DNA from 4 places in the Paenibacillus sp. FSL H3-0310 genome. Region 2 is predicted to be linked to each of the others. Evidence: riboswitches for the same ligand, from Rfam matches in the RefSeq annotation. Region 2 holds a riboswitch; each other region holds the start of a gene.

Region 1 (8,161 bases), 3.3 Mb from region 2:
AAGAATTTCGTTTCACGAAGTCCTTCTGATTGATAATGATCTACGGGCCAATGCAGGCGGTTTCCTTGTTCATCGGCATACCAGTCTTGCTCTTCACGTGAAGTAAAGATTGGATGCTCCACTGAAAAAATAAAACTCCCGCCAGGCTTAAGAAACGAATGCACCTTTCGGCAGATGGATGCAAAAGATTCAATATAATGGAAAGCCAATGAACTGAGAACCACATCAAATTGCTCGCTCGCAAAATCAATGTCCTCAATCGGCAGCTGGATATAAGTTATAGCAGGATCGTTCGTTTTTTCACGCGCCTGTTGCAGCATTTTTTCAGAGATATCCACACCTATAACTGAACTCGCCTGCTGCTCACGGGCATATAGGCAATGCCAGCCAAAGCCGCAGCCCAGATCAAGCACACTTTTATTATGTAAGTCTGGAAGAAGCGCCTTTAATACATGCCATTCTCCTGCTGCTGCAAGCCCTCCAATAGAACGGGGCATTTGCTGGTAGGCGGAGAAGAAATTCGAATCGTCATATTTATTTTGTTTCATCAGGGATACATCTCCTATATATTATTTCTTCAATTACTATACGCTGAGCGATGTTCTCTTATCAAATAGCCAATAAAAAAGGAGCATCATCTTGGAAGATCTGCCCCTTATATCTATTCTTATTCAATTGTTCCTGCTTGCTTGGTGTTAATCGTACATGCTGTGAAATGGCTCCATAATCACTATTCAATCTACGACTCTGTGCTGCGCACCAGGCTCCGGAGCGCTCTGCCTTACGCAAGGCTTTTTGTGTCTTGGTTCGTGCCATGTGACACCACTCTCCTATTCATGGGTGAATGATTATTGATCTTACATCTATAAGACAACTTCATTTTAACATATTCCAGACTATGAGCGAAGCAAGAATTCCGTTACACTTAGAGCAAAGCTAGTATTCTATCTTATCTAAATAGATGCGGAGGTTTAAAGGATGAATTACCAGGTTTTGTATGAAGGTGCTTTTGCTATGTTAAAGGTCCAACTAAATCCCGGTGAAAGCGTAAAGGCTGAAATGGGCGCAATGGTCGCGATGTCACCTAACGTAGAATTAAAAGGAACCGTGGATGGTGGTTTAATGCGCGGTCTCGGGAGAATGCTGAGCGGTGAGAAATTCTTCTTTCAAGAACTTAGAGCGACCCGTGGTCAAAGTGAGGTATTGCTGTCACCTGGCTCACTCGGCGATATTCAGGCGATAGAATTAGACGGATCGTATAAACTGTTAGTTCAAAAAGACGGATTTCTCGCCGGAACTGAAGGCATTCAAGTAAATACCAAAATGCAGAATTTAACCAGAGGGCTCTTCTCCGGTGAAGGCTTCTTCATTGTAGAAATCAGTGGCAGAGGAACGGTGTTCCTGTCTTCCTTCGGTGCTATCCATGCAATAAATTTAGGACCTGGTGAAGAAATGATTATCGATAACGGACACCTCGTAGCATGGCCAGACTATATGGACTACAAGGTGGAAAAGGCAGCCTCTGGCTGGCTTAACAGCATAACCAGTGGTGAAGCACTTGTCTGCCGCTTCCGTGGAGAAGGTGTAATTCTCGTTCAGAGCCGTAACCCTGGCAGTTTCGGAACGTGGATCAAATCCTTTGTACCTACTCGAAGCTAGACTTCCTAGAACGCAGTAATCAAAAAAGACACAGGCTTGGAGAAAGCCTGTGTCTTTAGGTTAGAAAGCAATCTTACGAGACTGCTTTATCTGCTTCTGCTTTTGCTTTTTTGCAGCCAGTACGTTTACATGTTCCATAAGTACCCTTGAAATCAAGGCGGTGATCCGTGACGTTAAAGCCATATTCACGTTCCACTCTTCTCTCCAGCTCCACAAGCCAGTCGTCCTTAATTTCCTCCAACCGACCGCATACGCTGCATATCAAATGATGATGCATATGCGAATGATCGTTCCCGCGCAAATCGTAACGGGCAACTCCGTCTCCGAAGTTCATCTTCTCTACAATGTGTAGCTCACATAAAAGCTCAAGTGTACGGTATACCGTTGCCAGGCCCAGATGTGGATAGCTGTTCTTAACAAGCATATATACTTCTTCTACGCTTAAATGATCCTTCTCATTGTCGAGCAGAACGTTCACTATAGCTTCACGCTGAGGCGTTAATTTATATTTTTGCGCCGCAAACAATTGACTGATATTTGATATTTGATCCATTTGGTCTCCTACCTTCCCGGAACGATTTAACATCCGTACCCTCTGAGACGCTCCTATTTATGCAGTTAAGACAAACCATAAATAGTAATCGTTACGATATAATCATAACAAAATTAACCACGAATGAAAAGAGCCTGACATCATTATATCATTTCATGCCACTTATCCAAAGTACTACACCCCAATCTGGCCTATATTTCTATTAAAATCTACTTTTTCGTGAAATAATACAGATTAGACCGCAACCTTTCCATAATTTACAACGTTAAAGGAGTGACAAAGGCTAAGGAGCCTATCCATACAACGAGGTGAAAAGACATGAACATGAAAAAAAGCACACTAGCAGCGATCACAACCGTAGCCATTTTCTCCTTTTCTTTGGGTGGTCAGATGTTTGCAGCTGGGAACACCTTTAAGGATATTGATAACATAAACGGCAAAGAAAAAATCATTTCTTTAAAAAATCAAGGGTTAATTAAAGGTGTCAGCGAATCTCAATTTCTCCCTGGCTCTAAGGTAACTACAGCCCAAGGGATTCAGTTTATCTCCGGCGGTCTTCAGCTCAGCCTCGCAGCCATTGACTTTAACAAAGCTCCTGTTGCCAGCGGCTTGTTCACAAAAGTAAAAGACAAAGCCTGGTACGCTGAAGCCTTTATCAATGCTTATTACAATCAAGTTAAGCTACCAAAAGACATTGATCCTAGCCTAATTATGACCAAAGAGCAATTCACTAACTATCTAGTGCAAGCGATCGAAGGCGTAGGTAATCTGCCGATGATCAATATCGTTCCAGTAGATATCGCTGATGAAGCGTCACTGACCCCTGCATATCAAGGCAGTATTCAGCGCTCCCTGAAATACAAGATCAATACTCTAGACGCTAACGGAAAGTTTAATCCAAAAAGCGAACTCACCCGTGCCGAAGCTGCGATTATGCTCTACAACGCTTTGGAGTTCCTGAAAACTGGAGGATAAGCCAAATTTCAGTTACTCTTCTCATTTGAATAATCTACACACGAAAAAGCAGCTCCGGATGATTCCCGAGCTGCTTTTTCATATATATTGTCTTTCTACTCTTCTTCACCATTCAGTCTATTCAGAAATTGCAGAGCCCGGGGATTCTTCGGATGCTCCAGCACTTCTTGCGGAGTTCCTTGCTCTAAGATATGACCGCCATCCATCAAAATGATCCGGTCCGCTACATCGGCGGCAAATTTCATCTCGTGGGTCACAATCACCATAGTCATACCTTCTGCTGCTAATTGTTTGATGACCTTAAGCACTTCCCCTACCAGCTCGGGGTCGAGCGCCGAAGTGGGCTCATCAAACAACAGCACTTCTGGATCTACTGCCATAGCCCGGGCGATGGCCACTCTCTGCTGCTGTCCACCTGACAGCTGATGTGGATAGTTATCAGCTTTATCAGCCAAACCCACCTTAGCCAGCAGTTGAAGGCCCCGCTTACGCGCTTCTTCCTTGGTTCGTTTCAAGACAGTTACCTGTCCCTCCATCACATTGCCTAGCGCAGTCATATGCGGAAATAAATTATACGATTGAAAGACCATCCCTGTTTTCTGCCGAAGAGCTAATACGGAATTCTGAGGAATTTTCTTATGATCTGTAAAATTGATGGTGATATCCCCGAGTGACAGGCTGCCTTGATCCGGGATTTCCAACAGATTAAAACAGCGCAGCAGTGTAGTCTTTCCGGAGCCGGATGGCCCAATAATGACAAGTACCTTTCCATGCTCCATTTTCAGATCAATACCCTTTAACACTTGGAGTGCGCCGAAGGATTTATGCAAATTAATGATTTCAATCACAAGTATCTCTCCTTTAGGTCGCAGAGTAACGATCGAGTCGTTTCTCCAAGTAATTTTGCAGCGCCGACAGCACAGAACAGAACACTAAATAAAACAATCCTGCTTCGGAGTATACCAGCAGAGGCTCATAAGTGGTAGAGGCTACCTGCTGAGCAGTTCTAAACATCTCCGTATAGGTGATGATCGCTGCAAGCGATGTATCTTTGACCAAGCTAATAAAAGAATTGGATAACGGCGGTACAGAAACGCGTGCAGCTTGTGGCAGAATTACGCGGCGCAGAGCCTGCCCACGAGTCATCCCGACTGAGAAGGCAGCTTCCCACTGGCCTTTATGTATCGACAGGATAGCAGCGCGTACGATTTCCGATGAATAAGCCCCTACGCTAAGGGTAAATCCAATGGTGGCGGCAATGAAAGGGTCGAGTACAATACCAACAGCCGGCAAACCATAAAATATAATAAATAGCTGCACTAACAACGGGGTTCCCCGAATGACCCATACATAAAAACGGGCGATTAGCTTCGGAATTACCCACGGTGAAAGACGTGCCAACGCGGTTAGGATCGCCAAAATCAATCCAAGCACAAAGGAAAGTAGAGCCAACGGAATGGTAAAAGCCACCCCGGCTTTAAGCAGGGGTAGCAGTGTATCTAAGAAAATTTGTATTTTGCGGTCATCCATTATTCAGACATCCTTTTTAGCTTCTAGGCTTAATTAGCCTTGCTAGCCTTGTATTATTTTGAAACGTCAGCTCCAAAGTATTTCTCGGAAATTTTCAAGTACGTTCCATCACTTTTCATCTCTTTAATCGCATCACTGACCGCATTCACCAGCTCATCATTGCCTTTCAGGAATACCGCAGCACTTTGTGAGCCTTCAGGAATCTCATCAACCACTTTAATTTTTGCATCTGGTTTTTGTTTTTTCAGATCCAGATAAGACAAGCCATCATTCACAGTTGCATCAATACGTCCCGAAGTCAGCAGATCCATCGCTTGATTGAAACCGTCCGTAGCTACGATTTCAGCACCGTTCTCACGAGCGATGTCGGATAAGTTACTGGTCAGGGATTGTCCGGCTTTTTTACCCTTTAGATCAGCAAAGGTCTTAATATCCTCATTGTTTTCGCTCACGATCAATACTGCCTTGGATACAATATAGGGTTCAGAGAAATCATATTTCACTTTGCGATCTTCGTTAATGGAAACTTCATTAAAAATGACATCAAACCGTTTCGCATCCATCCCAGCAAAAATACCATCCCACTGAGTTTCAAAAAATTCAGCTTCAACACCTAAACGTTTGGCTACTTCTTCGGCAATTTCCACGTCAAAACCCGTCAATTTCCCCGCAGTGTCATGATAAGTAAAAGGTGCATAAGTCCCTTCTGTACCTATCCGCAATTTGCCGCTGGCCTTCACAGCCTCCAAACTGTTTTGCGCTGAAGATGCTGCTCCACCATTCGTTCCAGCTGTTGGTTCAGCAGCCGTATTGGTATTCGAATTATTGCCGCAAGCCGCTACAAGGACCACGGTTAACGCCAATATAATAGTTAAACTCCATTTTTTCATTATTAAATCCCCTCTCTCTATCCGGTTTTTTTCCGGTAAATTGAATAGTACACTGCCATCACATGATCGTCAATACTTTTTTCCGATTATATACATCGGAATTGTAATATTAACTAGATTTCTACTTATATCTTACCCAATCTTGGATTAATCCTTCACTTCTTTCTCTCTTTACTTCTCAGAAAGATATGGTATATTTATAAACAAATTAATATGGACCTGTTATTTCACTAGGGGAGTCGGCCGACTGAGACGGAGCTTCAAGCTCCGGACCCTTGGAACCTGATCTGGATCATACCAGCGGAGGGAAGTGGAGCAGAATTTTCATCAAGCATGTTAAGTGTTATTATGCAGAATGAACTTTTTGACCCATTCATTTCCTCTGGAAATGGATGGGTCTTTATTTGTTTAGGCGCTCCACAAAAATATTAGGAGGTTAGATCATCACGACCATTTTATCTATTCAAGGCCTAACCTACTCTTTTCCGGAAACTGAACAACCCCCTGTATTCGCAAATCTATCCATGGATATCAGGCAAGGGGAATTCGTCTCCGTAGTAGGTGCTAGCGGATGCGGGAAAAGCACATTTTTCAAAACGGTTGCCGGTTTACTCGAACCTACTCATGGAAAAATAAAACTCCCTACGCTCCCCTCAACCGCTAGTCGTTTAGGTCAGATCGCTTATATGCCTCAGCAGGATTTATTGCTGCCTTGGAGAACAGTGCTCGATAACTGCCTTTTGCCCTGGGAGATCAAGCCCAGATTTAGTAAACAGAAAACGATCACTCAGATTCGGGAAATGTTGGCCCGCTTCGGCTTAACAGATGTAGAGAAGGCTTATCCCCATGAACTTTCGGGAGGTATGAAACAGCGAGTAGCATTTCTGCGCACCTTAGTGGCTGGAGGCGGAAGTGGTCTTATGCTGCTGGATGAGCCCTTTGGCGCTCTCGATGCCATGACCAAACGTGAGATACACCGTTGGCTGTTGGAGTTATGGGGTGAACTGAATCAGACGATTATGCTCATCACTCATGATCTGGAAGAAGCCCTATTGCTCAGTGACCGGATTTATTTATTATCTGGCGGTGCGCACAGCGAATTACAGGAGATCATTGTCGATCTACCAAAACCAAGACATTATAAGATGAACTATGAACCCCGGTTTATAGCACTACGGGCAGAGTTGGAGCGAAGATTGCATGCAACCTATACCTTTTAAAAAACATCTAGACAACTATGGTCCCTTCCTTCTTCTGGTACTGCTCATTCTTGTAATCTGGGAGTCAGCTGTTCGCCTTCACTTGATTCCAGCCTTTATTCTCCCTGCACCTTCATCTATTGGCATCGCATTGATCGAGCAAAGGCAATTGTTATTCGGACAACATTTATTAGCGACGTTGCAGGAGATACTGGTAGGTTTTGTCCTTTCTGTGGTTTGTGGTGTATTGCTGGGTATTGGAATGTTCCTGTTTCGCCCCGTAGAAAAGGCCATCTATCCCTTCCTTATCATTAGCCAGACGGTCCCATTAATTGCGCTATCGCCCATTTTTATTATGTGGTTCGGATATTCGCTGTGGAGCAAAGTGGCTGTGGTGTTTTTGACGGCTTTTTTTCCAGTCGTAGTGAGTACATTTGATGGACTTCGTACAAGTGGCCAGACCTACAAGGACTTATTATTAACATTTGGTGCAAACCGCTGGCAGCTGCTTGTCAAAACCCAAATTCCACTGGCGCTGCCTGCTTTTTTCTCTGGCTTAAAGCTGTCCATTGTATACTGCGTCATCGGAGCTACTATCGGGGAATGGCTCGGCGGCAGTAAAGGACTCGGTTACTTCAGCCGCAGAATGGCCGGAAATATGCAGAGCGATGAAATGTTCGCGGCTGTATTTCTGCTGTCCGCGCTTGGTGTTGTACTTTTTCTGGCGATAGCTTTACTCGAACAATTATTTTTAAAGAAAAGAGGATCTAACCAATGAATCATTTAAAATCCCCACAACGAGGACTTATTTCTGTATTTCTAGTATGCACACTTTTGCTCTTAAGCAGCTGCGGGAAGGCAGACAAGCTAAATAGCAACTCCCAAACCGGTTCCTCCAACACCGAAAATAAGCAGTCACACAAGCTGACGATTATGCTTGATTGGTATCCCAATGCCGTTCATTCCTTTCTATACGCTGCGCAACAGCAAGGTTTTTTCCAAGAGGAAGGTTTGGATGTCGAGATCAAAATGCCTGCGGACAGCAATGACGCCCTAAAGCTTGTAGCAGCAAATCAAATTGATCTAGCGCTCAGCTATCAGCCTCAGGTACTTATGGCACGCGGCGAGAAAATTCCTGTACGTTCGATTGCAGCTATCGTGCGGCATCCACTGAATCATCTGATGGTTCCTCAGGCAGGCAGTATTCATAGTCCCAAAGAGCTCGCAGGAAAACAAATCGGCTATTCCTCCATTCCGCTCTATGAAGCAATGATTCGGACAATGATCCAGAGTGATGGAGGCGATCCTTCATCCGCCAAGCTAATTGACGTAGGTTTTGACCTTATCCCTGCGAT
Region 2 (8,161 bases):
CGGTCCGGTAAGAGATGTCAGTGCATTGCCTGAAATATAGACTTTTGAACTCGTTGTTGGTTCCGTACCATTATCTGTGTAATATGCTGTGGTCGTTGCCGCCTTGTTGTCTTTTATATTAAAAGATACGGAAACCGCTGAGCTCGAATTCCCAACAGGCAGATTCGCAGTGATAATCGGAGCTTGCAAATCGGCATTCAGATCAATCACATAAGCAAAAGAGCCTACATTACCCGCTTGCCCTATAGAGTTAACGCCGAATGCTTTGATAGTCAAAGAAGAAGGTACTTGGATTGGAGTCGTATACAATGTTGAGGTTGTCGTAGGTGTTGATCCGTCGGTCGTATAATAAATTTTATCGCCGCTATTTGTACTGGATAGGGTCACCGTTTGGGCAGAATCATAGGTTTTGGGCACAGGAGAGACGGATATCACCGGAACCTTAGGAACGTCTGGATTGGCGTCATACCATACGTTATCTGAGTTATACCAGCCCTCTTTTACGCTGCGAGATAAGTCAGCCGTCTGTTTGCCATTGCCGTCATTAAAGATCAGGCTTGCCCCTGTAGCATTTGGAACAGTATAGCTATACCAATCGTTCCCGTCCGATTTCATCAGTATCCCCGGCCATGCTCCACTAGTCGGAACGGTTGCCGGATTCAGATTCCAGTAATGGATGCGGATCGCTGCATTCCAGCTTGCTGGTTTCTTAAAGTGAACGGTTAGCCCCGCTGAAGTAGGTGTAGGTGTTGGCGTCACTGTTGGCGTTGGTGTGGGTGTTATGGTAGGTGTTGGCGTCACTGTTGGTGTAGGAGTTACCGTAGGTGTTGGCGTCACTGTTGGTGTAGGAGTTACCGTAGGTGTTGGCGTCACTGTTGGGGTAGGAGTTACCGTAGGTGTTGGTGTCACTGTTGGGGTAGGAGTTATCGTTGGTGTTGGTGTAGCTCCGGCCGAAAGGGTCACATAGTCGATATTAATATTCCCGCTATCATCCGAGTCATATTTATAAGCAAGCGTGTTATTTCCTGCCTGTAAAGAGAGTGTTTCTGTTTGGTCTGCCCATGTATCCCAGTTGGTCAGGTTGGCTAATGTTGTCTGTGTAACCTTTATTCCATTGACATAAATGGACACTTTTTTAGCACTGCCGGATGCATTAGCATAGTGAAGCGTGGCATTATAGGACCCTGCTGCGGAAGCCTGGACGTTAAAAGTGGTGGCTGCTCCTGTAGTTGTATATCCATCAACAAAACCAGTGCCCGAATATCCGGTGTGATTCGTATTTACTTTTGCACCACCAGACAGGGATGCACTCTCTGCTTCGTATTTTCCGGCGACCGGAATAACAACCGTCCAGTTCTTCCCGCCGTTATTGTCCCAACTATCCGTTGGAGCCGTGATGTGATAACAATAAATTAGGGTGGCACCTTCCTGAACGTTGAGGTTGGCGATGAACGTGGTTCCATTTTTGGTCATCACCGTGTCCGTAGTATTAGCCCAGTTATTCGTAGTCCAATGTAAGGTCACAGCTGCCGCTGTAGGATTGGTATAGGTGACTGTATGATCCGTATTGCTGGCCGATGCTCCACCCGATAAACCAAATAAACTAAAAATGAGTGAAAAAATAATTAACCACGAAATATAACGCCTGGATTGTTTGGATACCAAGTAAATAACCTCCTCATAATTTTAAGTGCAGCTTACGATTTTAAGCCCATCGTGATGTGCAAACGTTTGCAAAAATGAGAAAAAAAGAAATACTTAATAGGTTTGATCTCCTCCTTCAATGATTAATAAGGAAAAAACTCATTGTATGCGTTTACAAAAAGCTCTATATCTGATGGATTTTCCTTGTTAAGATTATAGGCGCCAAACTTTTGCTGGTCAATGCATCTTTTAGGCTATAATTCAATCGTTTTCACTATAAGTTCCCTAAGATACCAGGTAAATTGTTCAGGTTCTTAGCCAGCCAATTCATTTCTTTTGCAAAACGTTTTGGAGGTACACTATGTTTGTCCATCGCGGCATTAATCCACCACGGGCTTTCCATATACCACAACAACTGCAATGATTTTGTTAAATACCCCTGCTCCACCGTTCGTTCCTCACGATATCCGTCAATAAATGCTGAAGCTAGTGCTCCATCTAAATCTTCATCTAAAGCACATGACATCACTGCTCGCGCTACATCAAGCTGCGGATAATCATATTTGAACCGATCAAAATCTAGAATTGCAGACAATTGGCTATCTTGAAATAAAAGATTATCAACCCATAAATCACGATGTGCCCATCCAGCTACAAGTCCTTCGAATATTTCCGGATCTATTTCTTCAGTCGCTCTCAGTTGTATCTCTAGGTCAGTGATGAGTGAAGTTTTGCCCATTTCCTTTGATTGTTGTAGGAGTACATTCCAATGTTCTAAACGTTCCTCAGGGCTTTGGGGAATAAATTGTGGGGTTCTTTTCAAACTAAGGGTCCCATCATTTAATAAACGATGCATTTTACCTGTGGCACGACCCAAATCAAACATTTGAAGGATGTTAATTTTGCCCGGCTCTATGACACGCCCTTCACAATATTCCATAACCATAAACGTCTCTCCCATATCTGATTCCAGTAAAACTTTATGGTTATAAGCCAACAATTCGGGACATGGGAGTCCCTGTAGATACAATCTTTTCTGTTGAGAAAAGGCGAAGCTCAGCTCTTCTGGGTTATACAATTTATATCTTTTTTTGTTGTATTGTTTAAGTAGAAATGGTCCTGAATCCGTTATGATTTTCCATTTAAGATTTAACCAGCCACGTTTTATTGGGGTAGCATGAAGGACTTTCAATCCAAAAAAATGATAGAAACTATTACTTAAATCCTCTAAAATGGCTTCCTCTGAACGAATCGCTTCCAATTCATCAACTCCTATCTATTCAAAGTATAAAAGAAGAAGCCGCCAATGACGACTTCTTTTAGATATTTCTTTTTAGCAGAAAAAGTTATCTATAAATGAGGCTCCCGCCTTGGAGAAACTCTTGCGCCTTCTCTTGCATTCCTGATTCAATTCTCGTCGTATTCCGGATATTATGAGAGATCTTCATACTGCAAAATTTCGGCCCGCACATGGAACAGAAATGAGCTGTTTTAGCGCCTTCCGCAGGCAATGTCTCATCATGATATTCGAGCGCTCGCTCAGGATCTAACGATAAATGAAATTGATCACGCCAACGAAATTCAAAACGGGCTTTCGAAAGAGCATTATCCCGGTCTTGTGCTCCTTTATGCCCTTTCGCCAAATCTGCGGCATGAGCCGCTATTTTATAAGTAATGACCCCTATACGTACATCTTCCTTATTAGGCAGGCCAAGATGTTCCTTCGGAGTTACGTAACATAACATAGCTGTACCGAACCAACCAATCATCGCTGCACCTATAGCAGAGGTAATATGATCATAACCAGGCGCAATATCTGTAGTCAGTGGACCTAATGTATAAAAAGGGGCTTCGTTACAGGTTTCAATTTGCTTATCCATATTCTCTTTAATCAAGTGCATCGGCACATGTCCTGGACCCTCTACCATCACCTGTACATCATGACTCCAAGCTATAGCTGTTAATTCACCTAACGTCTCTAACTCGGCAAATTGTGCTTCATCATTCGCATCAGCAATCGAACCCGGACGTAATCCATCGCCTAGGGAAAAAGAAACATCGTACAGCTTCATGACTTCACATATCTCTTCAAAATGTGTATATAAAAAGTTCTCTTGATGATGCGCAAGACACCATGCCGCCATGATGGAGCCACCTCTTGAAACAATGCCTGTCATACGTTGTACCGTCAACGGGATATAACGAAGCAGAACCCCCGCATGAATGGTAAAATAATCAACCCCTTGCTCCGCTTGCTCAATGAGCGTATCACGGTACACTTCCCATGTTAAATCTTCCGCTTTCCCATTCACTTTTTCCAACGCTTGATAGATAGGCACCGTTCCAATAGGAACAGGAGAATTACGGATGATCCACTCGCGTGTCGTATGGATGTTTTTACCTGTGGAGAGATCCATTATATTATCTGCACCCCAGCGGGTGGCCCATCTCATCTTCTCTACCTCTTCTTCTATGGATGAGGATACTGCGGAATTTCCTATATTGGCATTGATCTTCACTAAAAAATTGCGTCCAATAATCATTGGTTCACTCTCTGGATGATTGATATTCGCTGGAATGATGGCGCGGCCGCGGGCTACTTCATCTCTTACAAATTCCGGTGTCACATTCTCACGAATCGCAACGTATTCCATTTCCGAAGTAATAATCCCTTTGCGTGCATAATGCATTTGAGAGACATTACGCCCCTTTTTCGCTCGCAAAGGTTTTCTATGGAGCGCTGGAAACACTTCCGCCACAGCTTTTCCCGTTGCATTCCCGTTATCTTCAGGCTTCACGGTTCTTCCTTCGTACGCTTCTGCATCCCCTCGTTCCTCAATCCAGCTTAGACGATTGGGCTCTAACCCCTGACGAATATCAGTATGAATATTAGCATCCGTGTAAGCCCCGCTTGTGTCATAGACATGAATTGGGGCATTCTCCTCTTCGCCGTCTATGCCCGCAGTTGGACTAAGTGAGATCTCCCGCATAGGCACCTGAATATCAGGCCGTGAACCCTTTACATACACTTTTTGACTTGCTGGAAAAGCTGATAGATTGATTGGATCGTTGTTCAATTCGCTTGTCATCTCAATCCCTCCTATAAGGTGATTTGATCAAGCGGAGACGGTCTACTCCCCACACATAGAAAAGGCCACATCTGTATAAGATGCGGCCTTAGAGTAGACAAATAGAAATAGAGCTCCATTTCCTCCGCTGGCATTATCCAGATCAGGTTTGACGGTCGATAGTTATAACTATCCTCTCAGCCTGGTTCCACCAAGCTCCCGTGACTATATAATTGCTACTTCAAAGTATAACCGAAAAGAGAGAATTATCCAAATCTACTCAAATGTGAGATCAATGTATACGTTAGTTTAACACCAATACCCCAAATCCTTCCAGAATCACCTCGCCCGACAATGTTGTGCCGCTCAGTAAATCTGTTTTGGTCTCACGAAGATGGATCGTGACAGGAGTCTCACTATAATTAAGCAAAAAAGCATAACTGGAAGAAGCTCCGGTACGGACTTGCAGCTCTACCTCTTCTGGGAGCTCCAGCCAATCTGCTGGCGATTGTAGATCAATTAAATTTATGATCTCAGCCGCTGCCTGTTCATTAAATACGGCTCCGTAATACCAAACCTCACCCTTGCCGCGACGATTTTTAGTTACCGCCGGTTTTCCCGCATAATAATCAGAGGCGTAAACCGCCATCACTTCAACCGAAGCTTCCTCTATTTTGAGAATATCATTAAAGTCATCTGCTCCTGTAACGACTTCGGTCACGCCCGACCAGCTAATTGTTGTTGGCTGACGACTGCCCTTAACCATTGTGAATTCTTCAACTGTGATCCCGCATAGATCCTTAGCAGCACCTGGGAAAGGACGCATATAACATTGACCGCGCTCATCCTTATAGCCGGTTCTACAGCCGAAGATCAGTTTGCCGCCTTGCTGAACATATTCATCCAGCAGTGCTGCTGTCTCATCTGTCATAATCGCTGGGTGAGGATAGATAAGCACGTCGTACCTTGCAAGCTCCTCCAGCGTTGTTTTTTTGCGTAAATAGAGTACGTCATTCGGGATATGCTTCCGCTGAAGCGCCTTGTACCACTCCTTATTGCTCTTCCACATAAACGGGCCATGCCAAACATCGTATTCTCCATCCCACTCATTGTCATAATCACGTACAATAGCAATGTTAGCCTGATTACGAGTACCGACAAACGCATGACCTGCTGCTGCCAGCTCCTGACCGATCTGCCCCGCTTCCCGCACTCTCCGGTTAGGCTGATTATGATAGTCATTGATTCCATGCCAATAAATTTCATTGCCCATCGTAGCTGTCCGCCAGCGGAAATATAACACCATATCTGCTCCATGAGCGATCGACTGATAAGTCCATAACCGCATCTGACCCGGCTTTGGAGAAGGCATATCCATCCGGTTCACCCAGCCACCCGGGCCCGACTGCTGCTCCATAATACAGAAATTCGGGGATATCGAACGAACAACAGATAACGACAGTCCCCAGCCTCTATCATTCAGCGGATTCCGCTCATTCGGGTCATAAAAAATAGTAGAGAACTGAGGATAGGAATCATAGCTGAAGAAATCCAACAGTTCATCCGTCATTTCATGGCTATCGAGATGCCCGAACAGACCGTTCGTGGTTACCCACTGCTTAGGGGCAAGTTTACGGATGATATCCGCTTGGTTTTTGGCAAAAGAAATTGTATTGTCCGAAATAAACCGTTTTTCATCCAATGCCTGATGAGGATTGGGTTGCTTCGGTACTGGAGTCGGACGTGGAAGATAGACCTGAGACCAGTCACTATAGCTTTGATTCCAAAAAACAGCTCCCCAAGCCTCGTTCAAATGCTCAAGTGTAACATATTTCTGCTGTAGCCATTCCCGGAAAGCCTTATGGTCACTCTCCGAATAAAATTCACTGATCTCACAGTTGAGCTCATTATCAATTTGCCAGCCAACTACACCCGGATGATTGCCGTAATGTTCAGCCATTTGTTCTGCAATACGTGCACACAGTTCCCGGTATTTAGGACTGCTGTAATTATAATGACGGCGCATGCCATGCTGAAGTGTAACACCTTCGTAGGTTACATTTAAAACTTCGGGATACTTATCAGTCAACCAAGCTGGAGGCGTCGCCGTCGGAGTACCAAGTACAACCTGAAGACCATATTTATGTGCTAGATCAATCGCCCGATCAAAGAGCCCGAACTGAAACTGCCCTTCTGCCGGTTCAAAAATAGACCAAGCAAACTCCCCCATCCGAATGATCGTAAAGCCGAGTTCACGCATCCGGCGATAATCGTCCTCCCACATGTTTTCTGGCCAGTGCTCCGGATAATAACAGACGCCAAGCTCGAATTTTTCAGTTGCGACAGGTTTCTTCATCATTACCTCCAAAGTATTAAAAATATGCTTTCAATATTATATAATTCTATTGTAGTATCAATGATAAGAGGTCTTATATAACAAAATATTGCTATCATATAACAATCTTGCGTTCATTGCCTTAATCCAACTTGCGCTCTGTTGCGCTACAGAAATGGGTGCTGCCAAACATGAAGAAACAATGGTATTTGCCGACACCGGCTTTTTCAAAATATGTCTGTTATCCTGAATTTTTGGGACATTACACTCACTTTCCACAACATACAGAGAGAAGAAGCGAAGGGTTTCTGGGGAGTTATAACCTGCATTTGATCTTTGGTGGGGAGGGTTATGTATTCCATGAGGGCGAACGTATTCCGATGAGTAGAGGACGAGGTTTTCTGTACCCCAAAGGGGCTTATCAGCAATACGGCTCTGACCCAGGCGAGCCTTGGGATGTCCGCTGGGTTCATTTTAACACTGAAATTGTCCTTCCCTTATTAGAAGAAGTGGACCAGTCTCGTGCATACCTGTTCACTTTTGATTTGGATGCTAAGCTGGACGAACTATTCGAGGAAATGTATATACTAAGCGCTTCCTACGTGACCCGTAGCGAGCCAAGACTATCTGCTCTGCTGTATGAGCTTCTAGTAAAATTGCTGCAGAACTCCGAGCCGCTTCACGGCTCAGTACCGCACGAGGTTAGGCAGTCCATCCGCAGTGCTGCAGATATCATCCATGTCGAATGTGCCAGCCCTTGGTCTCTGGAATCGATGGCAAGATTGACCGGGTACAGCAGCTATCATTTTCTAAGGCTGTTCCGGGTGGTTATGGGTAAAACACCTAACCGTTATTTAACCGATTGTCGGCTGGCTAAAGCCAAGCTTTTACTGGTGTCCACAGGACTCTCCATTGCTCAGGTTGCTACTCAGTCCGGTTTTGCCCAGTCCAGCTATTTCATTAAAGTGTTCAGAAGGTTTGAAGGCATGTCTCCTGTGAAGTACCGGCAGGCTTTTGGGGCGTAGAGGATCTTCCTTCAGTCCGTAGAGATTCAATCTTAGTCTCTTGGATTTATCACCCTTAAAGATCATCCTTAAGAGAAATTTCACTCTCA
Region 3 (8,161 bases), on a different contig from region 2:
TCTCGCATCCACTGTGACAACTGGCGTTTGAGCTTAAGGAACTCGGGAGAGTCCGTAATCTCATCACGGCGTGGCCGCGGAAACGGCACATCGACTGTATGCAGAATGGAGCCGGGGCGGCCGGAAAATACATAGATACGATTAGAGAGCAGCAACGCTTCTTCGATGTTGTGAGTAATGAACAGCACAGAGCGGCGATTCTCTTCCCACAGCTCAAGCAGCCAGCGCTGCATTTCACTGCGAGTTAGTGCATCCAGTGCGCTGAAAGGTTCATCCAGCAACATTAGCTCCTGAGGAGCGAGCAATGCTCTGAGAAAAGCTGCACGCTGCTGCATCCCGCCAGACAGCATATGCGGATAAGCATGTTCGAACCCGCTTAACCCAACCTTGGCAAGCCACTGGCGCGCTTCCTCGCGGGCTCCATCCCGCAGTGCGCCCTTGATCTCCCCAGCAAGCAGCACATTATCCTCAATCGTACGCCAAGGAAAAAGAGCAGGCTGCTGCGGCATATAACTAATTTCACCGCGTTGACCTGTAACGACCTTACCGTTCATGCGGATCGTGCCTGCATCGGGTTTCACAAGGCCGCCAATCATATGGAATAAGGTGCTTTTTCCGCAGCCGGAAGGACCAACGATCGAAACGAACTCTTGTTGCTCTACCTTGAGAGAGACATTATTCAGAACTTTCGTCTCACGGCGACGATGGGAAAAAGATTTGGAGATGCCGCTCACTTCAAGGGCGGGTGCCACGGTATGAGCTTCAGGAGAGCTTATGACTTCTGTTGTTCTGTGTTGCATTTGCGTCGCTTGAGACATACAGGCATCTTCCTTTCTATGAGTTACGGCGCGGCTTCCAGCGAACCAGCCATTTTTCCAGCAATGCAATAATAGCAAAGAGTACAAGACTTAAAAGTACAATAATAACAATAGCGACAAACATCCGATCCGTACGATATGCGGATTTCTGCAGGAGCATATAATAACCAATACCTTTATCCGCGCCAATCCATTCAGCGACCACGGCGCCCATAACCGCATAAGTAGCAGATATTTTTACGCCGGAAAATAGTGCCGGGATAGAAGAGGGCAGCTCCAGCTTGGTGAAGATTTGCCACTTGCTTGCGCCAGCCATTTTCATATAATTCATCATGACCTGATCACTTTGGGCCAGACCGCCCATCGCAGCGACAGCTACCGGGAAGAAACATACTAGTGTAATCAGCACGATTTTGGGCAAAAGACCAAAGCCGAACCAGATAATGAGCAGGGGTCCGAGCGCGATGGAGGGAACATTTTGACTCAGAATAATAAGTGGATAAAAAGCCCGTCTAGCCCAAGGCAAAAGATGCAAAAGCAAAGCAACGATCAGGCCTACCCCCGTACCAATGGGAAAACCAATTAAAGTGAGCCGCAGCGTAGCCATCGTATGAGCCCAAAGACCAGAAGCGTTACTGGTGGATTCACGGGCAATATCAGCTGGACTCGGCAGAATCCAGGATTCAATATGAAATACAGATACAGATAGCTGCCATACGGTTAAAAAGAAGACGACCGCCACAAGGGGCGGCCATATTAGCTTCCAGGTCGATCTCACGGCCGATATTTCTCCGTCAGTTTATCCATGCTGATTCCGTTAGGATTATGAGCGATTTTGATCTGCGAAATTACGCTTGGACTGCCTGCTTCGATCAACGCCTCCTGCATCTGACGCACAACCTCCAGCAGCTCGCTAAGCTCACCTTCCATTGTGGTTTCCAGCGGATTCACTTGATGTTTAACACCGGATTTCTGAATGACCTCAATCGCTTTATCTACGTATGGGATGGAATCCTCGTTGTTCGGAGTTTTTGGAATTACTTGAATGCTTAGTAGGGTGTTAGCCACAATAATCAATCCTCTCATTTTATAAGGTAAGTTCAAAAAGCCAACTTTGATAACGAAGTAATTCATTACAATTGTTGTTTACTCCGCCGGTAAAAAATCATTACTGAATGCACTAGCAGCATCCAGCGGTTTATCCAGCAACTTCAGATCATACATCCAGTCGCCGTAATTTTGCCAGACCTCGGTTTTTTGCTCGCCCCAGCGGGCAGCATCGTCCTTGTATTTTGGGCTAAGCCATTTTTGGCTAGCTAGGACAAGGTCGGCGTCCAGGTCAGGAACGGCCTTCGATAACATACCGGCAGCCTCTTCCGGATGATCTATGGCATATTGATAACCTTTTGATGTGGCTTTCATGAAGGCCTTCACCAGATCAGGATGATCTGCAATTTGCTTCTCACTCGTCGTCAGCACAGGCGTGTAATAATCGAGCTGCGGCGCATAATCCTTTAAGTACAGCATATCCAATGGCTCGCCACGCAACTCAGCCTCAACACCAGTCCAAGCGTAGAAAATCCAGGCGAAATCAATGTCACGTTTGACGGCGGTAAAATAATCAGCTTCACCGATACTGATCAGCTTCACCTTTTTCACATCGCCACCTTCAGGATCCATGATAGCTTTCATGGCTGCTTCTTCGGCCGGTGAGCCCCAGCCTCCGTAGGTTTTACCTTCAAAATCCTTTGGTGATTTAATATTGCGATCTACTGGAGCAGCGAATCCCGACGTATTATGCTGAATAATAGCTGCTATCGAGACAAGGGGCACGCCTTGTAGACGGGCTAGCGTTAATCCTTCTTGGGCGCTGATGCCAAATGCGGCTTCGCCAGAAGTAACCATAGTATCAGAACCCGCTGCGCCTGGCTGAACGATCTCGACGTCCAGACCTTCTTCAGCGTAGTAACCAAGATCCTTAGCTACGTATAGACCGGTATGATTTGTGTTCGGTGTCCAGTCGAGTGCGACTTTAACTTTGGTGAGCTCTTTTGGAGCATCCGTCCCAGCCGAAGCAGTTGGATCAGTAGCATTTGCTTTGTTTCCGGCTGTATTCCCATTGTTGCTGCCGCATCCGGCAATGGCAAGAATGAGTACACAGGTGAGGCACAACGTAAGTGCTTTTTTAAGGTGCATGTCTTCTTCTCTCCTTTAAGGTTACAAGAATCCCGTCTTCACAACATGAACCGTAAGTTGTAGTATGTACGTTTTTCTACATCTTTTAGTGATCTTACAAAAAAAGCGCCCCGAGTGATCGGGACGCTGGCTTGGCGCAAGGTTAGTTAAGGTCACAGGGACCAGAACCAATTGGCGATTCCTACGCTGGCATTATCCAGATCAGGTATAAGGGTCAGTATCTTGTGGGATACAATCTCAGCCGGCCAATTCCAGCACCCCTGGTTCTATGAAGTTAACGGGTATTTCTATGTGCAATATAAGTAAGCATAAGTTTTGTACCCATACTTTATATCTTATATTTCTCGCATACGGTGTATTATAGACGGCTGTACTCGGAATGTCTAGTAGTGCACTCCTGAATTTTTCCAATCCAGTAGTTTCTTTTTTGCTAGTCTAGATCTTTATATTTCTTGCGGTGACGCCGTTTAAGCTCACTAACCAGCGCCCCTAGCGTGAGGACAACGCTGATCAGAATCCCGCTCATGATCACGAACAGGGCAAGAAATTCAAAGGGAGAATAACCAATCATTTTACTCCATTGAATCTTTCCATCCAGATCGTCAATGACCTGATTCATGCCGTAAATCCCGCTTACTACCGTAAATACAGTGAGAATCATCAGCAGATTATCCCGTCGCTTGGACTGAAACTTATCCTGATACTGAAACAGGTCATTTAAGGTTTCTTTCACTTCCTCGAACAAAGCATCGTTTCCGTATACTTTACGCAGCTGAAGAAATATCTCCCTGCCCTGCGACTGGGAAATCAACTCCAAGAAGTAGAACTTTGCCGAGAACTTATTGATGGAGTAGATTAGATTGTCTATTTCCTCATAATCATGATTAATCCGAAGTCGGGAGTGCATATTGGCGAGCTTTAGCAGAACGATTTTGTGGAAAATATTGAGTAAAAATCCGTAATAATATTGCCCGTACATCTGGTTGGCTAGACTAACAGCAATCTCTTGTTCAGCGCGGGTCATGCAGCAAAAGGTCTGCTCATTCATCATATAATACGTGTCTGGACCCCAGCGATTATAGGAGTGTTCATGACAATAGTTCGCAATATACGCTGGATCGCTGGCACTGGCATAGGGCTTTCCGTTCAGATTAATTCCATCAAGCTGTGAGGCACGATAGCGCAGATTTACACTAATCTCATCAGAGCTTTCTTCATTCTGAAAGCCATAAAAAGCTTGCACCTGCATTCTTTCATCTACGAAAAAAGGAAGGGTCTCGAAATAAGCCCCATTGATATCCGATTGATCCAGATATGGCTCCAGTCCATCCACCAAATTTCGGAAGACAAAATCCTCTACCATCTCATAGGTCTGTTCCCCGCAATGAATATAAGTGTAATCATCCTGTATGAAGGTATTCTCTAGCGCACGGAAACGATCCGCGAATTCTAGGGCAATACTAAAGGGAATTGAATCCCCCTCCAGCTGGACACGTATCGTCACGAATCCAAGCTGAAAAGGACATATGAATATATCCGTCGAGAGAATTTTGAAAAATATAGATTGCTGCGGAATCTCCAGAATGCAGTCGAGATTATTTACTCTGGAAAAACGGCGAAACGAGTCGGCATCCTTCCTGCGTGGAAAAAGGACATGTGCAGCAAACGGTAAATAGGTGCGCTCCATACGTTCATGGGAAACACAGTAGCCATCTCCGTAATAGGCAGCTTCAAGCTCTTTATTATCCAGAAAAAAACGTGTGAAGCCGTCGTCCTGTAATTGCTGGATAAGCTGCTTAGAATCGCCCTTTTTTATAGAAAAGGGAAATATAAACTGCATGAGCGCAGTATGTAACAAAGGCTCAGTTGAAGACTCATTCATTCATCGTCCATCCTTGTGCTCAGAATATGCTTATAGATCACATTACCCTAAAAGGATAACGTTGATACTGTTCTAAATACGGGAACTCTTTCCTTTCAACGCTTGCATGGACTGGAACCTCCATGCGGCAATGCTTAGCAGAAACAAGAAGGCGGCAAAAGCGGCCAGTAATCCGGCTGTTTGTGCCACTTCTAAATGGTCCATAGACCAGCCCATAAACAGAGGTAGCAAAGCACCGCCAACACCTCCGGAAGCAATCATAATGCTGGGTGTTGACTCTTCGGTGCCAGGCAGCATTTTGCTGGAGTAGACTAAAGCAATGGAGAAAATACCGGACATAAACAGCCCCAGCAGCAGAATTACAATGAAAGCAGCCATTCGATTGTCAGTGAACGGAAAGAGTGCCAGCAGTAACAAGGTTAGTAAACAGCTGCTGAGAATGTACACGCGATAAGATATTTTTTCGGCAATTACACCCGCAAACAATCTTCCTGTAGACATCGCCAGCCAAAAGAAAGTGACTGTCAGTGCTGCGGCAGACTCCGTCATCCCTAGCTTGGCAATAAAGATAGCCGGCATAAAGTTGACTAAACTCATCTCTGTGCCTACATAAAGAAAAAAGAAAACGATGAAGATCCCTAACAGAATCCATTGCTTACCTTTATACGGAAATTTTTTGTTAGAACGTGAGCTTGAGGATTGCGAATTGTCTGCTCCTTGGACAGAGGCGCGTTCATCCAGCATTCGTTGTAGATTACCGAAATGCCCTCTTGTCCAGAGGATAAGAGAAATTAAGGAGAAGGCAGCGACGATTAGAAAGGCCAATCTCCACGCTCCGGCAGCAATGAGCGGACTGGCGATAAGCGGCATCACGAGTGCGCCTATCCCGAATAGCACTTCAAGCCGGCTCATTGCAATAGCAGTTCCTTCGGTTACAGCACCAATAATAATGGTGCCGATAACCGCTTCGATCATCCCGAAACCAAAACCTGCGGCAACAGCGATAACATACATCCAGCCCCAAGGCGGTAGAAAGGCGTAGGCAATTTCTGCAACTAGTAGAAGACTGGTGGCAATGAGGATGCCTCCACGTTTTCCGAAGCGGCGATTAAGCAGGGGAGAGACCAACACACCTGCTAAAAAACCAGCGAATTGACTAAAGATTAATTCACCGCCAGCACTATAATTTTGATCATAATGTTGCAGTAGAACGGGCAGAATAGATCCCAGCACAACATGTGCCAGACCGATAACGAAGTAGGAAAGACAGCCGATCCAAATCAGTTTTTTCACGAAGTAAGCTCCTTATCTTGAAGTAGTTTATGAGGTAAGGTCGGATTCAATGTGAACCTGAAGGGTACATTATAATAAGCACCATTGTTATGATAAATCCAAACGGTGAGCTTGGATATATAAACTTTTGTTTACATGCTTGAAGGGAGAGATTTACGTAATGGATAACAAACAACTGGAGCAACTCATTATTAAAGCATTGGATGACAACAAGTTCGGTTCCTTTGGTACGATCGAAGAAGGAAATAAGCCGAAAGTACGTTATATGGCCATTTTCCATGAGGGTTTGAAGATTTATTTGGCTACAAATCGCAAAACTCATAAAGTGGAGGAGTTATCCGATAATCCGAATGCTTTTGTACTGCTTGGCTATGAGGCAGGCGGAAGCAAAGATGTGCTGGAGATTGAAGCAACTGCTACCGTCTCTAAGGATGAAGGCTTGCGCTCCAAAGTATGGAATAAAGAGCTGGAGCCATGGTTTACAGGACCTGATGATCCTAATTATGTAATTCTGGAGCTTACTCCAACACGTATTGAGTATGTAGGCAGCAATAAAGAGCATGGAGTATGGCAGCCGTAAGCTATAGCGTTGAATTGATCAAACAGCCCTCCTATCCCATATGGGGTAGGAGGGCTGTTTGATGTGTTATAATGACTTCAACTTTTTAGGTATTCATATCGGGGAGGAGCTAAAGCTACATGAGCGTTACTCTGTTATATATTGAAGATGATCGTGAAATTGGCAGTGTAGTGTCTGCTGATTTAAGCGAAAGAGGATATAGTGTCCGCTGGTTACGGAGCGGCGAAGGAGCGATGGAAGAAGCCGGCGCCTGCCAACTGGCTATTCTCGATGTTATGCTACCAGGTCTGGACGGGTTTACGATCGGGCAACGTTTGAAACGTTCTTACCCTAAGCTGCCCATTTTGATGCTCTCCGCCCGGACCTCGATTGATGATAAGCTGCAAGGTTTGGAGTTCGCAGATGATTATTTGACCAAGCCTTTTCATCCGGATGAATTGGCCGCTCGAATCGAGGTGCTGCTCCGAAGGAATGGGGCATCTGTTCAGGATTCACTCACACTTAAACATCTAGTCGTATATGAAGGGGATAACCGCGTGATGAATGCTCAGACTCAGGAAGAAATCATGCTTACAGGTAAGCAATTTCAGATTTTTTCCTATTTGCTGCGTCATCTTAACCAAATTATGACGAAGGAGCAGATCTACGAGGCCGTGTGGGGTGAGGCTTATATCGAAGGGGATAAAACTCTGATGGTACATATTCGTTATTTGCGCGAAAAGCTGGAGCTTGATCCGGGTAATCCGGAAATTATCGAAACTGTCCGTGGGATCGGCTACCGGGTAAGAGCATGAGAGGATTAGAGCGCATTCGCAAGAAACGTAATTCCTCCTTGTTATCAGGGTATTTGCTAATTATCGTATCTGCACTGCTATTTATCCCTGTGGTCCTTCCGTTGTCTTTTGTTGGCTACAATATTCTTAACGAAGTGACCAAAGGTGCCCCGCCTGTAGATACATCCCTGTATTCGAATATTGCACCGCTGGAGACTATGTGGCATAAAGAGGCACTTCACTTAGAAAATGCTTCTTCGGAAGCCATAAATCAGCGGCTGATTGAATTGAGTCGAAAATACACCGAGGCTACTATGTTTTGGGTAGACGGGCAGGGAAAAACCCAGTTGATTCTCACGCCTGAAGAAGGGGATAAGGATAAGATTTACCCTGAAGTTCCTGATCAGTGGACTGCGGCTGAGGCTATTTCATTTATGAAAGAAAGTACGAATCGTGATCCTTTAGCCATCGTTGCTTTCGTGGGGGACAAAGTGGAGACAGACAAGGGATTTATGGTGATGCAAATTCCAAGCAAGCTGCTGAACAAAGGGGCTTATGGGGGATTAGGGGCTTGGGCTTGGTATAACTTTGTGTTATTTACCCTTTTTGGAGGGTTCGC
Region 4 (8,161 bases), 4.0 Mb from region 2:
ACTTCGTGGGCTTGACCTGCAGGAAGTGGATTATTTTCTGACTCATATGGCACCGAGTTTCGAAATGTCTCTCGATGAGCTCTCTGCCGGAAACTAAACACCCTCTATACAAAAAAAATGGACCTCCGCATGAATCTCGCAGGGGTCCATTAGTGATTAATAATTGATAATACAAGCGTTACGTTGTTGATTCGGTCAGGATATCCCAGTCTTTAAAAATGGGCTGCAAACCCTTCGTATATAGCATTTCCGTAATCTCCTGCACACTACGGCCATCGGATATTTCGAATTGCGGAGTTCCCCCTGCATTAGTGTGACCGCCCACCTCAGTAGTGACCCCGGCTGACATCTTAGTTATTCCTAGATGAATTAAATGATCGCGTAGAGAGGCAGGCTCTCGTGTAGATAAAGTAATGCCCGAACGGGGTAAAAATAACCGGTATGCCAAAATAATCTGCACTAGCGATCGGTCGGTAACATCACACTCCGGGTTAAATTCCCCTAAATAAGGCCGAAACCGCGGAGGTGACAGACTGATCTCGCAATCTGGATACCGATCCTGCAAATAGCGGGCATGCATGGCACTTTGGAATGCTTCTTGCCGCCAATCATACATCCCGAGCAACGTACCAATATTCACAGAACGAAAACCTGCCTGACAGCCGCGTTCAGGTGCATCCAGGCGATTCCGGTAGTTTCTTTTAGGCCCTTTAACATGCAGCTTTCTGTAAGTCTCCTGGTGGTACACCTCTTGGTATAGTGTTAATCCATCCACCCCTGCTTGAAGAAGCTCTTTATATTCTGCAGTTGATAGAGGATTTATCTCAATACTGACAGAGGAAAAAAATTCCCTGAGTACATCTACGCAATCCTTAATATATGAGACAGGATTCTCCCGGCGCGATTCACCAGTCAAAATGAGGATATGCCGCAGACCTGTAGCTGCAATCTTCTCAGCCTCCCTGCGAACCTCCTCCAAGGACAGCTTTTTGCGCGGAAAATCATAAATGGAGCTGAAGCTGCAGTAGGTACAATGATTCACACAAAAATCCGCAAGATACATCGGTGTGAACAGCTGCATCGAATAACCAAAATGTGCACGGGTCAGTCGCTGTGCAGCCAACGCCATCTCCTCTAGCAGCGGCGTTGCTGCCGGAGAGAGCAATGCCAGCAAATCATTTTCGTTCAGCTTGTCTTTTCCAAGCGCCCGCTTAACGTCATCCTCCCGGAACTCCTTCCACAGTTGCTCATAAGGATACTGCTCCAAGCGGGCCAGTGTGTCAAAAAAGCTCATGCTAATCTTCCCTCCTTTCGTGACCTATCAAATTCAGTTCAAAAATCCAGTCAACGGTGACGAAGCAAAAGCAACTTCTTCTACAGGACCGAGTCCTGCCAAATAAGCTTTGCGGCCAGCGGATATCGCCTCGCGGAACGCTTCCGCCATGACGAGCGGATTACGTGCCGTTGCAATAGCCGTATTAAGCAGAACAGCAGCGGCCCCCATCTCCATTGCTTCCGCCGCTTCCGAGGGCTTGCCAATCCCGGCGTCTACAATAATCGGCAAATTCACTTCTTCAATAAGAATACGCACAAGCTCCTTAGTGCGCAGGCCGCGATTCGTCCCGATCGGCGCACCAAGCGGCATCACAGCAGCAGCACCGGCATCTCTCAGACGTAAAGCAGCCGAAAGGTCCGGACTCATATATGGCAATACTACAAAACCCTCCGCTGCTAAAATCTCTGTAGCTCGTATGGTCTCCAGATTATCTGGAAGCAGGTATTTCTGATCATTGATCACTTCGATCTTGACCCAGTTCCCCAGTCCCGCAGCTCTTGCTAATCTTGCAATACGGACTGCCTCTTCCGCTGTACGCGCTCCTGAGGTATTAGGCAGAAGAGTCATGTGGCCGGGAATGTGGTTCATGATATTTTCTGCTCCACCTTGCGGGTCCACTCGGCGAAGCGCTACAGTAATCACCTGAGAACCAGAGCTTGCGATCACTTCGGGGATCAACGTATTCCGGCTATATTTTCCGGTTCCGATAAATAATCTACTGGTTAATTCGATGCCGCCAATATGTAACGGGTCATGCATGAAATTACCTCCCTTTGGTTCGTATAAATTTCTCAAAATTCTATACCGCTCCATCTCAACCCCCACCAACAAAGTGCACCAGTTCCAAACGATCATCCTCGCTCAGAGCAGTACTTTCATAATTCTCCTTACTGACAATTTCTCCATTCAGCTCAATGATCATCAGACGACCCGACCACTCAGGAAGACTGATCAAATCAGCTATAGTTTGAATACCACCAGAACACTCTGCGGATTTCCCGTTAATCAACAGCTTCATTCTGAATCACCCCCTTCGCCCATGCTGTTACCTCCAGGCTATGAATGAACCGCCTTATGAATAGCTTTGGCGGCCTCATAAGGATCATCCGCTCCGCAAATACCGGACATCACAGCAACTCCTGCCGCACCTTTCCTGATGATCTGCGCCGCATTAGCGGGGCTAATTCCGCCAATCGCAATTACAGGAATAGAGCTGGTCTTCACCGTTTCTGCAAGCAGCTCTAACCCACGTGCGGGCAGCCCTAACTTGCTATCCGAGGGAAATACATGACCAAACAAGCAATAATCAGCTCCCTGCTCTGAGGCATTCGCCGCTTCTTCCGGAGAATGAACCGATCTCCCCAGCCGAAGCTGAGGTGCAATTCGCCGGGCTGTAACCGGACTCAGACTGTGCCAAGCCAACTGAACCCCCGCGGCACCAGCTGCCAATGCTACATCTATCCGGTCGTTGATTATCAGTTTGGTAGCGGGCATACCGGCAGCCAACAGCTGCTGTGCCGCAGCGAGCAGTTCGCATGCAGGACATTGCTTATCTCTCAGGTGAATATAATCGACCCATGTCTGCACCGTGACAGCTAGTTCAACAAAATGTCTCAGTTGTAGCTTGCCGTCTGATATTAGATGGATCTCAGCTTGCAACATCACGATCTCCTCTCTCACTTCCCTGTAGGTCAGTAAAAAACAAAAAAACTGCCCCCCGTAAGGAAGGCAGTCAGAATCTGTATATAGACGGCACTACAAATAGCCCGACAACAGAAATTCGTTCTCCACTTCCCTACGCTGGTCTTAACCAGATCAGGTTCAAAGGGTCCGGAAATCCATTCCGTCTCAGCCAATCGGCACCCCTAGTGACATAAATATACAATTTTAAAATGCTAACGTGGTTTATAGTAACATATTTTTTTATTGAAATACACCCATTTATTCACATTAGCTGTACTGATCTAACCGTTTACTACCTCGCCACCATTTACATGAATAACCTGTCCAGTCACATAACTGGAATCGTCAGAGGCCAGATATACATAGGCTGGTGCCAGCTCTTCTGGTTGTCCAGGCCGTTTCATAGGCTGTGTACCTCCAAACTCGCTAACCTGTTTTGCATCAAAGGTAGAGGGAATCAGCGGTGTCCAGATTGGACCTGGTGCAACACCGTTTACCCGTATGCCCTTCTCTGCCAGATTCGTGGACAAGGATCGTGTGAAGCTAAGAATAGCTCCTTTAGTTGATGAATAGTCCAGCAGCTGCGGGCTTCCGCGATAAGCGGTAATTGAAGTTGTATTTATAATGGTAGATCCTGCTTTTAAATGAGGCATAGCTGCTTTTGTTAAATAGAACATCGCAAATATATTCGTACGGAAAGTACGCTCAAGCTGCTCGGAAGTAATATCCTCGATCTTAGCTTGCGGATGTTGCTCTGCCGCGTTATTGATGAGAATATCAAGCTTTCCTAAGCCCTCCACCGTCTGTTTAATAAGATCCTTACAGAATTTCTCGTCACCGATATCACCTGGAATTAGGATACATTTGCGGCCTTCCTGCTCGACCTGACGTTTAGTTTCCTCTGCATCTGAGTGTTCATTAAGATATGAAATGACCACATCAGCGCCTTCTTTAGCAAAAAGCACAGCAACTGCACGCCCAATTCCGCTGTCTCCACCGGTAATTAACGCCGCCTTGTCTTGCAGTTTACCTGCTGCTTTATAATTTGCCGGCTCGTATTTGGGCAGCGGCGTCATTTCACTCTCAATCCCTGGCTGATGATGCTGCTCCTGTGGGGGTAAGGTTTTTGTAGCTTGTTTATTGTTGCCTGACATCTTCCCTATCTCCTCTCGTTAAGCAAATTGATAGTTAACTGATCGTCTTAGGATGGCACAACTATGCACGTTTATACGCTGGGTTTGTCATTTTCTTAAATCGCTTTACGAATCTTACTTACCACAATGAAAGTAGATATAAACAACCGTGAGAGATATACTGCTGTAACTGGAGAGGAATTCACTGCATACAAATAGACACAGCATCGCTGCTGTGCCTTGAATTGTTCACCCTGACTATTTTAGAGAAGAAACATGATTTTCTGCATTCACTTCATGTTCCAGCACCCACATAAAGTACAGAGCTTTGGCCGCTTTCTCCCGGGTCACTATAGCTTTAGGTTCTAGTTCTGTCCCATTGACCATTTCGCCTCTGGCAATCCCCATTTCAGATCTAATGAGTCCTAATTCATATGCACTTTTTACTTTTGAAATTAAATAAGGAGAAATGTCCGCTGTATCAACAAGCTGCGTCCAGGATACAAGAGGATAGTACATCGCACCTCTAGCTCCTGGCTCCAAATTCGAATCATAGCCAGGATCTCCTGGCACTACTGCTGTGCCGTTATAATCAGTCATGTACTTAGGTTTATTAGCAAACTTTATTTGGTAAACGTCATAGAGAATAGCACCCATCGTTTCACGTGACAGCTTACCTTTCGGATAATAGGCAAGATCTGATCTTTCCACTTTCATTAACTTAGAAATACTGCGTGTGAATTCAGCAACTGTCATCTCCGTATCCGGATTAAAATTCCCTTGACGGTCTTTGCCCATTACTCCCAGCTGGATTAATTTCTCAATTTGATTACGGTAATATGCAGCTTCCCCGGTCGTCGTATCATTCGTTATTTCCGGAAAAATCTTACCCCAGTTCCCTGTTAGTGCCGCATGCTTAACGTTCCCTTTAAGGTAAGGAGTAATGGAGGCAGCAGTAGAATCGCCAGTAGCACCTTTCTCTACAAGCTCCGTAACAATCATCCGCGAAAATTGTTTGGAGAGCGCTTCTTTAAAATGAGTCCCATCGACTTTCTTTGAAGGATGCCCGTTAGCGTAACTTCCGTCATTTGTTTTGCCTGGCGTTTCTCCGGCTTCAATAGACATGAAGAGGGCTGTTATTGCTTCTACACCGATCTCGTTATAATATTTCAGACTTTCCGAGTTAAGGTCAATAAGTGTAACTCCAGATTCATCTGCGACCCGTTTAAGAATATCTACAAACTTTCTTGATTTAAAAGAATTTTCATAGATATATCCCGGACTTGCATTCCCTTTAATTCTGGACATTGGGGTTACCAGTACTGGTATCATACCCCGGGCTTGAATCGCAGGGAGATAGACTTCTTTAAGGTAATTTTCATACATTGCTTCTGTCGAACCTCTGCCGTAACGTCTGAACTCATCTGCGCTCTCATCATTGTGTCCGAATTGAATAAACACATAATCCCCAATGCTGCCATTCAGTAAAATGTCGTTCAGTCGTCCTTCTGTATAGGCATTTTTAAACGAGCGTCCCCCCATGGAATAGTTAGTTACACTCAATTTATGTTGATTAAACATACTGCCAATAATCTGGCCCCAACCACTCATTGGTGCTTCGTCGAAGGTGTAGGACTTGACCGTGGAATCTCCAAGTATAAATAAATTCGGAAGAGCTCCAGCCGCTCTATGCTGAGTCAAAATCGGTTCCAGTATGATCTCCTCAATCCCCACAGCTGTGTTCACTTTGTTCGGTTCGATCTCAATATCTATATGGTCACGGCCGTTTACATACGTATAAGTCCACTCTTTCCCTTTGGCTACAGCCGTATGCTTGACGGGTACAAGCTTTGCAGCGTCCCAATGTCCACTTTTCAACAAGCGGCTGGTCTGCATTCCTGATACTGACACGATCCCATCCTCTGCGTCAGAAGTCGTTTTTACATATACGTTGTAGGTTCCAGGGGGAGCATCCATTCGAAACGCCATTCCGTAGTTGTTATAATTATCTTTCTCAGATTTAGGTTCAGCAAAAAAAATAGGTTCTGTGATGAAAAAACCTGTTCCATCGGATGTAATTGAGTCGGTGTGCACTTCTCTGGCGGGTAAAGCGTTGGTCTCTTGAACAAAACCATAACCTAAAGATGAGTCATACAATTGTGCACCGCGATTAGGATCATACCTAACGGATTGATATCCTGTTTTAACTTGGTTTGTAAAATTAAACTTGTATACGCTTGCAATTTGGGTTGGAGGTTGCCTCTCTGCCCCATCTTTTAATAGGGATGCCTCTGTTTTACCGTGAGTAAGAGTCAATGAAGCCATAAGTAAAGAAGATAAGATTAGTATATTCCTACACAGCTTTCTCACTTCATTACACTTCCTTCCGTTTCTCGAAATACTTCCCTAGGTCCCTTCATTATCCCTGTTCTCTAAAGTGATTCAAATGATGATTTCATTCTTTTTTTTGACCTTTTGTAACGAAAACCGTGGAATGATCAACGGCTCACACTGCAAAATGGTCATATGTATAGGTATCCTTGATATAATTAAGAACATCCCTATTGATCCTAAGGAGGAGAACTCCTATCGCTTACAAAGTCAGCTTTCCGAACATTATAAGTACACTGCAGCTGATCGGTGTTCATTATCGTGTAGCAGAACCTGGGTGGACATACCCTGATCATCATCACAAAATCTTCGAACTATTGTATTGCTACGACGGCAACTCCCATCAATATGTAGAAGGAAGTTCCATTGCCTTTGGTAAAGGAGATTGGTTAATTATTCCGCCTGGCTTACGTCATTATGTAGTTAATTCTGGCCTGAGCAACTATATCTACCTCTCCTTTCATTTCGATATTGACGATTTAAAGTTTCGTGAATGGTTTCAGTCTCAGGCTGTACAGAAATGGAATAACCAGCAAATGCAGCATTCGGGATTAAATCACCAACTGGAACATTTGGATGAATTTATTAAGAACAATATTCTCGCCACGACGGCCTCCACTGGATTTCCCGAGGAAATTGAAGAAATGATTCTTGTAAAAGAAAGGCTTCGTTTGCAAGCGATCATCCTGATGATTTTGACTGAACTCATTGATGTACAGCTCTCGAATTCGGAGAATTCCAACGCAGCGCGACAAGCAAACTCTTTGTACGAGGTGGAAACTGCTTATCAGATCGAAAAATATATTGCAGCCAATATTCATTTGCCGGAGCTCACGGTTAATTTGATTGCTGAGCAGCTTTGCTTAAGTCGGGTGCAGTGCCATAAGTTGTTTACAAAGATATATAAGATATCTCCTAGGCAGTACATAACTAACCTAAGATTAAAGAAGTCAAAACATTTGCTGCTTCATACCGATTTAAAAATACAGAGGATTTCTGAACAACTCGGGTTTGCTTCCCAGAGCCACTTCAGCCGACAATTCAAACGATGGACGGGTGTTTCTCCGTTAAATTACCGACCGAAATCTTATACGAATCCTATCAGGGATTAACGTTTTATGAAGATAAATTACCGGAACATACGAAAAACCCGCTCTCCATTACGGAGGCGGGTATAATTCGCTATAGATTAAACTATATCGTTAAACACCATGAAGAATACCATTAGTAGCAATGACACCGTAAGCAGTGCACTAAGTGTGCGCAATTTGCCAGTCTCTGCGCTAACGTCGCGGTTCTCACGAATTCCAGCTGCTGCAAGACGCAAAGGCTTGCTCATAATACCGCCAAGCGCAAACATCGCTAGCAATAACACAACAACAATAATCATCCACGCTACTGAATAATCACCTTTGGTCATCATATAACCGCCTGTAAGGAGTTGGATCACCAATCCATACTGCGCAAAACGATTAAATCCGGTTACTGCACTTAACGTTCCTTCTTTAGCCCCAGACGACAGTTTCTCTGCACGTCCTAGGATGAAGGGTAGCACAAGGTAGAAGCCAAGTGCCAAGGTTCCGATCATATGTAAGAAAAACAACACGTTCCAATCCAT

The links. Region 2 has a riboswitch for thiamine pyrophosphate ahead of thiC (phosphomethylpyrimidine synthase ThiC). Riboswitches for the same ligand answer to the same signal wherever they lie in the genome.
Region 1: another riboswitch for thiamine pyrophosphate. It lies ahead of MHH63_RS15285 (ABC transporter ATP-binding protein); the one in region 2 lies ahead of thiC (phosphomethylpyrimidine synthase ThiC).
Region 3: another riboswitch for thiamine pyrophosphate. It lies ahead of MHH63_RS22045 (ABC transporter substrate-binding protein); the one in region 2 lies ahead of thiC (phosphomethylpyrimidine synthase ThiC).
Region 4: another riboswitch for thiamine pyrophosphate. It lies ahead of MHH63_RS18545 (thiamine phosphate synthase); the one in region 2 lies ahead of thiC (phosphomethylpyrimidine synthase ThiC).

The regions. Positions count from the first base shown of each region.
Region 1 covers NZ_JBBODC010000001.1:3,369,330-3,377,490, forward strand. The annotation lists gene MHH63_RS15245 (class I SAM-dependent methyltransferase) at 1-548, opposite strand, end outside; gene MHH63_RS15250 (hypothetical protein) at 610-816, opposite strand; gene MHH63_RS15255 (TIGR00266 family protein) at 979-1,659, shown strand; gene MHH63_RS15260 (Fur family transcriptional regulator) at 1,733-2,212, opposite strand; gene MHH63_RS15265 (S-layer homology domain-containing protein) at 2,531-3,187, shown strand; gene MHH63_RS15270 (amino acid ABC transporter ATP-binding protein) at 3,283-4,035, opposite strand; gene MHH63_RS15275 (amino acid ABC transporter permease) at 4,049-4,717, opposite strand; gene MHH63_RS15280 (amino acid ABC transporter substrate-binding protein) at 4,771-5,607, opposite strand; TPP riboswitch at 5,830-5,933, shown strand; gene MHH63_RS15285 (ABC transporter ATP-binding protein) at 6,132-6,827, shown strand; gene MHH63_RS15290 (ABC transporter permease) at 6,808-7,584, shown strand; gene MHH63_RS15295 (ABC transporter substrate-binding protein) at 7,581-8,161, shown strand, end outside.
Region 2 covers NZ_JBBODC010000001.1:117,812-125,972, reverse strand. The annotation lists gene MHH63_RS00760 (alpha-amylase family glycosyl hydrolase) at 1-1,665, opposite strand, end outside; gene MHH63_RS00755 (phosphotransferase) at 1,919-2,905, opposite strand; gene thiC (phosphomethylpyrimidine synthase ThiC) at 2,991-4,733, opposite strand; TPP riboswitch at 4,836-4,945, opposite strand; gene MHH63_RS00745 (beta-galactosidase) at 5,017-7,068, opposite strand; gene MHH63_RS00740 (helix-turn-helix transcriptional regulator) at 7,239-8,072, shown strand; gene MHH63_RS00735 (hypothetical protein) at 8,128-8,161, opposite strand, start outside.
Region 3 covers NZ_JBBODC010000002.1:582,290-590,450, reverse strand. The annotation lists gene MHH63_RS22060 (ABC transporter ATP-binding protein) at 1-800, opposite strand, end outside; gene MHH63_RS22055 (ABC transporter permease) at 835-1,596, opposite strand; gene MHH63_RS22050 (thiamine-binding protein) at 1,593-1,886, opposite strand; gene MHH63_RS22045 (ABC transporter substrate-binding protein) at 1,965-3,014, opposite strand; TPP riboswitch at 3,176-3,286, opposite strand; gene MHH63_RS22040 (hypothetical protein) at 3,445-4,896, opposite strand; gene MHH63_RS22035 (MFS transporter) at 4,969-6,189, opposite strand; gene MHH63_RS22030 (pyridoxamine 5'-phosphate oxidase family protein) at 6,350-6,769, shown strand; gene MHH63_RS22025 (response regulator transcription factor) at 6,889-7,563, shown strand; gene MHH63_RS22020 (HAMP domain-containing sensor histidine kinase) at 7,560-8,161, shown strand, end outside.
Region 4 covers NZ_JBBODC010000001.1:4,094,324-4,102,484, forward strand. The annotation lists gene yfbR (5'-deoxynucleotidase) at 1-97, shown strand, start outside; gene thiH (2-iminoacetate synthase ThiH) at 179-1,294, opposite strand; gene MHH63_RS18535 (thiazole synthase) at 1,328-2,095, opposite strand; gene thiS (sulfur carrier protein ThiS) at 2,151-2,354, opposite strand; gene MHH63_RS18545 (thiamine phosphate synthase) at 2,393-3,016, opposite strand; TPP riboswitch at 3,112-3,213, opposite strand; gene MHH63_RS18550 (SDR family oxidoreductase) at 3,301-4,173, opposite strand; gene MHH63_RS18555 (GDSL-type esterase/lipase family protein) at 4,411-6,477, opposite strand; gene MHH63_RS18560 (AraC family transcriptional regulator) at 6,717-7,655, shown strand; gene MHH63_RS18565 (hypothetical protein) at 7,733-8,161, opposite strand.